3 regions of the Janthinobacterium rivuli genome follow, and region 3 is predicted to be linked to each of the others. Evidence: predicted binding sites of a transcription regulator. Region 3 holds the regulator's gene; each other region holds the start of a gene.
What was found. The regulator LexA, encoded in region 3, represses DNA repair genes until DNA is damaged. The targets are predictions, from matches to a motif close to ACTGTATNNNNATACAGT.
Positions count from the first base shown of each region.

Region 1: a site for LexA is predicted at 1,414-1,431, ahead of dinB (DNA polymerase IV). Genes of this name have one in related genera too.
Region 2: a site for LexA is predicted at 785-802, ahead of P9875_RS26480 (DNA topoisomerase IV subunit B). Genes of this name have one in related genera too.

Region 1 is NZ_CP121464.1:75,448-77,714, forward strand. Features, by position in the region: gene P9875_RS00300 (recombination-associated protein RdgC) at 1-90, opposite strand, end outside; gene dinB (DNA polymerase IV) at 209-1,327, opposite strand; gene P9875_RS00310 (S9 family peptidase) at 1,549-2,267, shown strand, end outside.
Region 2 is NZ_CP121464.1:5,832,180-5,834,446, forward strand. Features, by position in the region: gene kdpA (potassium-transporting ATPase subunit KdpA) at 1-329, opposite strand, end outside; gene kdpF (K(+)-transporting ATPase subunit F) at 329-418, opposite strand; gene P9875_RS26480 (DNA topoisomerase IV subunit B) at 881-2,267, shown strand, end outside.
Region 3 is NZ_CP121464.1:5,016,840-5,019,106, forward strand. Features, by position in the region: gene rpsF (30S ribosomal protein S6) at 20-409, opposite strand; gene lexA (transcriptional repressor LexA) at 685-1,320, shown strand; gene P9875_RS22755 (tetratricopeptide repeat protein) at 1,393-2,166, opposite strand; gene P9875_RS22760 (cystathionine gamma-synthase family protein) at 2,246-2,267, opposite strand, start outside.

The sequences.
Region 1 (2,267 bases), 1.4 Mb from region 3:
TTTGTTCGAGGACAAGGCCTCTTCCAGTTGTTCTGGCGTATAGGCCCATGGTGCGGGCAGGCGGTAAATCTGAAGATTCTTGAACCACATAGTTTTTGTCTTCCGTTTGTTTCAGTAGTGCCAGGGGAACGCCATTCTACACTTTCGACACGGGAATGCCGTCAAAAGCGCGGACTGGCGCGGTGTTGTTGATGCGTGGGGAATGCCGCTACAGGGCGGGAAACAGCTCCGCCTGGGCTGGGGCCTGCCGCGTCACGATGGCCGGATCGGACAAGGTCGAAATGCGCACGCCCAGCAGGCGGATTTTCTTTTCAAATGGCACGCGCCGCAAGCAATCGCGGCTGGCGCGCAGGATGGCGGCGGCGTCCGCCGTGGCGCTGGGCAAGGTGATGTCGCGCGTGACGGTGCTGAAGTCCTCGAAGCGCAGCTTGATGCCCACCGTGCGCCCCGCCAGCGACTGTTTGTCGAGGTCGCCCGCCACGCGCGTGCACAGGCTTTCCAGCTTTTCCGACAGGGTGGCGCGGTCGCGCACCACCTGCAAGTCGCGCTCGAACGTCGTTTCGCGGCTGACGGACTTGGTTTCCCGGCTCGTCTGCACGGGCCGCTCATCGATGCCCAGCGCCGCCTGGCGCAGCCAGCCCGTGTACAGGTCGCCAAACTGCGTGCGCAGCATGGCCATGTCGGCCTGCGCAAGCTCGCCGATGGTGACAATGCCCAGCGCTTCCAGCTTGGCCGTCGCCTTGGGGCCGATGCCGTTGATTTTTTTCGCCGGCAAGGGCCACACGCGCGTGGCGATATCTTCGGGCGACAAAATGGTCAGCCCGTCGGGTTTTTCCAGGTCGGAACAGATTTTGGCCAGCAATTTGTTCGGCGCCAGGCCGATCGAGCACGACAGACCCGTCGCCTCGGACACGGCCGCCTTCAGGCGCGCCGCCATGGCCGGCGCCTGCTCGCCGTATTCGGTCAGGTCGACATAGATTTCATCGATGCCCACGTTCTGGATGATGGGGCACAACTGGGCCACGGCCTGCTTGAAGCGGGCCGAATAGTCGCGGTAAGCCTCGAAATCGGCCGGCAGCAGGATGCTGTCGGGCGCCAGCTTGGCCGCCTTCATGATGCCCATGGCGGAAAACACGCCAAACGCGCGCGCCGCATAGGTCGAGGTGGTGACGACGCCGCGCCCCACATAGTCGCGCATGCGCGCAAACTGCCGCGTGCCATCTTCCTGCAGCACGGGCTGCTGCAGGCGCCCGCCGCCGATGACGACGGCTTCGCCGCGCAGTTCCGGATATTTCAACAGTTCCACGGAGGCGAAAAAGGCGTCCATGTCCAGGTGGGCTATCCAGCGGCGGGATTCAGGCAATGTAGGGGCAGATGCGGTCAAGGACACCTCGCGGCGGGATGCTGTCGGATACTGTAATTATATACAGTATCGCTGCAAATGCCAGTGGACGCAAGCGCCAGGACGGTATTGATTGAAATCATGATTGGCTTTTCTATTTAGCAAGAATAGAATCGCTGCACAACAACGAAACCTAGGGAGTTGCCTTGTCCACAGTACCTCACGTCTTACGCCGACTGGCCGTCTGCTCATCCATCGTGCCGGCCCTGCTGCTGTCCACCTTGGCGCCATCCGCGCTGGCCGACACCACCACCATAGCCGCCAGCGCACCTGTCGCCGCCAAAACGGCCTGGCAGGAAACGCGCCACGGCACGGTCGTCACGGATGACTACCGCTGGCTGCAAAAGAAAACCGATCCTGCCGTCATCGACTACCTGAATGCGGAAAACGCCTACACGGCCGCCGTCACGGCGCCGATCCAGCCGCTGGCCGACAAGGTGACTGCGGAAATCAAGGGCCGCATGCAGGAAGTGGACTTGTCCGTGCCCGCGCGCCAGGGCAATTTCTACTATTACACGCGCGTGGAAGCGGGCAAGCAATACCCGATCCATTGCCGCCGCCCCGTCGGCGCCAGCGGCGCCTACGATGCGCAGGCGGCTGAAGAAATCCTGCTGGACCAGAATCAATTGGCCGAAGGCCACAAATTCTTTGCCGTGCGCGCCTTCAGCGTCAGCCCGAACGAACAGTTGCTGGCCTACACCACCGACACGACGGGTTTCCGCCAGTACGAGCTGCATGTCAAGGATCTGAAAACGGGCAAATTGCTGGGCGACAGCATGCCGCGCGTGACATCGCTGGCGTGGGCGGCCGACAACGCCACCCTGATACTGACGCAGGAAGACGCCACCACCAAGCGCGCGGACCG
Region 2 (2,267 bases), 820 kb from region 3:
GTGGTATTGAACGAGGAATCGGGGCTGACGGCGCCCAGGCCCTGTGGATTCAACGGTAAAAAGCCCTGCAGGCGCTGCAGGCCGTAGACGAAGACGGCGCCCACGGTATTGAAAACGATCAGGGCGATGGCATAGCTTTTCCAGCCCATGGCCTTGTCGGCGGGCAGGCCGGACCAGCGGTACAGCAGGTTTTCCAGCTTTTGCAGCCAGCCCAGGCCGCGCACGGGCGCATCGCCGGCCACTTTGGCCATGTACAGGCCCAGCGGATAGCCGGCGGCCAGCAGCACGGCCAGGAAGGCCACCAATAACAGTATCGATTGCGTCGTCATCACAGTTCCTCCGCCTTCAGCAGCGCCACCAGCAGGTACACGAGCAGGCCAGCCGAGACGACGGCGCCCAGCACATAAAACGCGTTCATTTGACGCTCCCTAATTTGTCGCAGGCGACGGCAAAGCCGGCCGCCACGACGAAAAACACGGCAATCAAGCCGAGATACACGAGATCCATTCCCACCCTCACACAGGTTTGTTTTGATAGTGAGCAGATTAGCCAAAAGGGTCTAAAAAATTCGTAAAGACTGGGGAGGTGCATGTAAACAAGATGTAAAAACGGGAGCTTTACCGCATAAAATCCATCACAATTGGCGCAAAACCACGCGCGCGGCGCACTGTTGTTGCCTTGGAGTAGCGCTATTGCTCGCGGGACAAGATAGAATGCGCGAGCGTCCGCACAAGGACGCCAAGCCTGCCGCACTGCCCTCCCCCAGTGACGCTGGACGGGATATACTGTATATTCATACAGTTATCGCCGCCGCTGTCATTGCGCCCGCAGTGCCCTGGCCTGGCGTTCCAACCACTGTCTTTACTTAGCTTGAACACGTATGGCCACTAAAAAACCAGCATCCGACTACAGCGAATCATCCATCCGTGTCCTGAAAGGACTGGAACCCGTCAAGCAGCGCCCGGGGATGTACACCCGCACTGAAAATCCGCTGCACATCATTCAGGAAGTGATCGACAATGCCTCCGACGAGGCGCTGGGCGGTCATTGCACGCATATCGCCGTCACGCAAAACACGGACGGCAGCATCACCGTCGAAGACAATGGCCGCGGCATTCCCGTCGGCCTGCACCCGGAAGAAGGCGTGCCGACGGTGGAAATCGTGTTTACACGGCTGCACGCGGGCGGCAAGTTCGACAAGGGTTCGGGCGGCGCCTACGCGTTCTCGGGCGGTCTGCACGGCGTCGGCGTGTCCGTCACCAATGCGCTGTCGACGCGCCTGGAAATCACCGTCTGGCGCAAGGAAAGCGATGGCAACGGCTTGCACCACATGGTGTTCGCGAATGGCGACGTGATCGAGCCCTTGACTTCCCGCCCCGCCCCGCGCGACGGCAAAAAATCGGGTACGCGCGTCACGGCCTGGCCCGATGCGAAATACTTTGATTCGCCGAACATCTCGCAAACGGAGCTGCAACGGCTGCTGCGCTCGAAAGCCGTGCTGCTGCCGGGCGTGACCGTCACGCTCACCAACGCGAAAACGGGCGACACGCAGACCTGGCAGTACGCGGAAGGCTTGCGCGGCTACCTGACTGAAACGCTGGCGCAGGTATCGAATGGCGAAACCCTGATTCCCCTGTTCGAAGGCGCGCAGTACGCTGGCCCGGATTCGGAAGGCTTTGCCGAAGGCGAAGGCGCGGCCTGGGTGGTCGCGTGGACGGAAGAAGGCGCCATCGTGCGCGAATCGTATGTCAACCTGATCCCCACCTCGAATGGCGGCACGCACGAATCGGGCTTGCGCGACGGCCTGTTCGGCGCCGTGAAAAACTTCGTCGAAATGCATTCGCTGCTGCCGAAAGGCGTCAAATTGCTGCCGGAAGACGTGTTCGCGCGCGCCTCGTTCGTGTTGTCGGCCAAGGTGCTGGACCCGCAATTCCAGGGCCAGATCAAGGAGCGTCTGAATTCGCGCGACGCCGTGCGCCTCGTCTCGACCTTCACCAAGCCGCCGCTGGAACTGTGGCTGAACCAGCACGTCGACTACGGCAAGAAGCTGGCCGATCTCGTGATCAAACAGGCGCAGTCGCGCCAGCGCTCGCTGCAAAAAGTGGAAAAGAAAAAATCCTCAGGCGTCGCCGTCCTTCCCGGCAAGCTGACCGACTGCGAATCGTCGGACATCGCGCGCAATGAACTGTTCCTCGTCGAGGGCGACTCGGCGGGCGGTTCGGCCAAGATGGGCCGCGACAAGGAATTCCAGGCGATCCTGCCCCTGC
Region 3 (2,267 bases):
GCACGATCCTGGTCAAGAATTAAGCTGCTGCTGCGGCTGGAGCGGCTGCTGGTGCTTCGGTGCGGTGGCTTTTGGCCGCGTCTTCGCGTTGTACCGATTTCATCATCGGCGAAGGAGCTGTTTCAGCTTTCTTCATTTTAACGGTCAGGTGACGCAACACGGCATCATTGAATTTGAATGCTGTTTCCAACTCGACCAGGGTCTCGTTGTCGCATTCGATGTTCAGGCAGATGTAGTGTGCTTTAGGCAGCTTTTGGATCGAGTAAGCCATTTGACGGCGGCCCCAATCTTCCACGCGGTGAACCGAACCGCCGCGGGTGGTTACGCTGGCTTTGTAGCGTTCGATCATCGCGGGCACTTGCTCGCTTTGGTCCGGATGGACGATAAAGACTATTTCATAATGACGCATGCAAACTCCTTCAGGTCGGATTGATAATCGCCCACCCCGGCGTCAAGACGGGTGTGGGAAGGTCAGCCGAAGATTATAACCGCCTTTTGCAAACGTTTCAATCATTCCTTCCATCAGCGTCCGAAAAGACCGTGCGCCAGCGTGCTTTCCGCCCATGGCCGACTATTTCTTGCGAAATTCGCCGAAAACACGGAAATCCCCTTGCATAGTGGACGATACTGTACAAAAATACAGACTGTTCATATAGACAGCATTTTAGTATGCACCCACCGCTCATGATCAAGCTGACAGCACGACAAGAACAAATCCTGAACCTGATCAAGGACGCGATTGAAAACACGGGCTTTCCTCCCACCCGTGCCGAAATCGCCAATGAACTGGGTTTCAAATCGGCCAATGCGGCCGAAGAGCATTTGCAGGCCCTGGCCCGCAAGGGCGCGATCGAGATTTCGCCCGGTACCTCGCGCGGCATTCGCCTGATCGGCGCGGCCGCCGAAGCGGCGCCCTCGAAAGTGCCGGCGGCCCTGCTGATGTCGCTGCCGCTGATCGGCCGGGTGGCGGCAGGCTCGCCCATCCTGGCGCAGGAAAACCTGGAAGCGAGCTACAACGTCGACCCGGCCCTGTTCTCGGCCAAGCCCGACTTCCTGCTGAAGGTACGCGGCTGGTCCATGCGCGACGCCGGCATCATGGATGGCGATTTACTGGCCGTCAAAAAGGTCGACAGCGCCAAGAACGGCCAGATCGTCGTCGCCCGCATCGGCGACGAAGTCACCGTCAAGCGCTACAAGAAAACGGGTTCCGTCATCGAACTGCTGCCGGAAAACCCGGACTTCAAGGTGATCACCGTATCGCCGGAAGACGAGTTTGCTTTGGAAGGACTGGCCGTCGGACTGATGCGCAGCTGGCATTAAGAGGGAAAGCGCTTGCATCATACCTGCGAGCGCTTAATTCCCCATCCTATTGCGCACATCGGCAAGACTGTCTTACTTGCTTGGCAAAGGACTGGTCACCCATTGCGGCGTGTTCGCGGTACGTGAGCGATTCAGTTCACTCATTTCATTTTCTGTCTGAATTTTTTTATTCTCCGCCAAGAGATACGCCTCTGTTTTGGCGTGCCACTCATCGCGCTGCGCCAAGATATTTTTTGCCAGCTCACGCCCTTCGGCACTCACCCTCGCATAGGCTGCATCCATGCGCAGCTTGGCCTTTTCAAATTCCTGCTCATTCATCAATGCCTCAATAGCAGATGGAATAGCTTTTCCAGGCGGCAAAGAAGCATTCAGGTTACTGACAAAGTTGTTATAGCACGTCATCCAGGCATCAACACTCTCGGCTACATCCCTGATCTGACGCTTGGTTTTGGAGAACTCAGGGATCACCGGAGTGACACACTTGCTCTTACTCAGGGCAACATCCTCGCCAGCATATGCGTTGACATAGTAATCAATATCGCCTTTTCGCGCGACACGGTTAGCCATAAGGGCAAGCGCGGCTTCGGCATTCTTGTTGCCCGCCTTGGATGCCTGCCCAAACCATTGGCCGGCTTGCGCGGCATCAACGCCCACCCCTTCACCATACAGATACATCTCACCCAAATGAAATTGAGCCTCGGCATTCCCAGCCTGAGCCAGCTTCTTGTACAAATCCAAGGCTTGCGGATAAGCCTTGGATTGCAAGAATTTATTCGCATCCGTCAGGTCATCAGCATATACTGCGCAAGAAAATAATAAAAAAACACTCAATACAATTTTTTTCATTCTCACTCTCCAATTAAGAAATAGATACATATGCTTTAATTACACTTAAATGTAATCTTTTTCTCGGAAAAGTGAAACCTTATTCTTCTTTCAATGCTTGC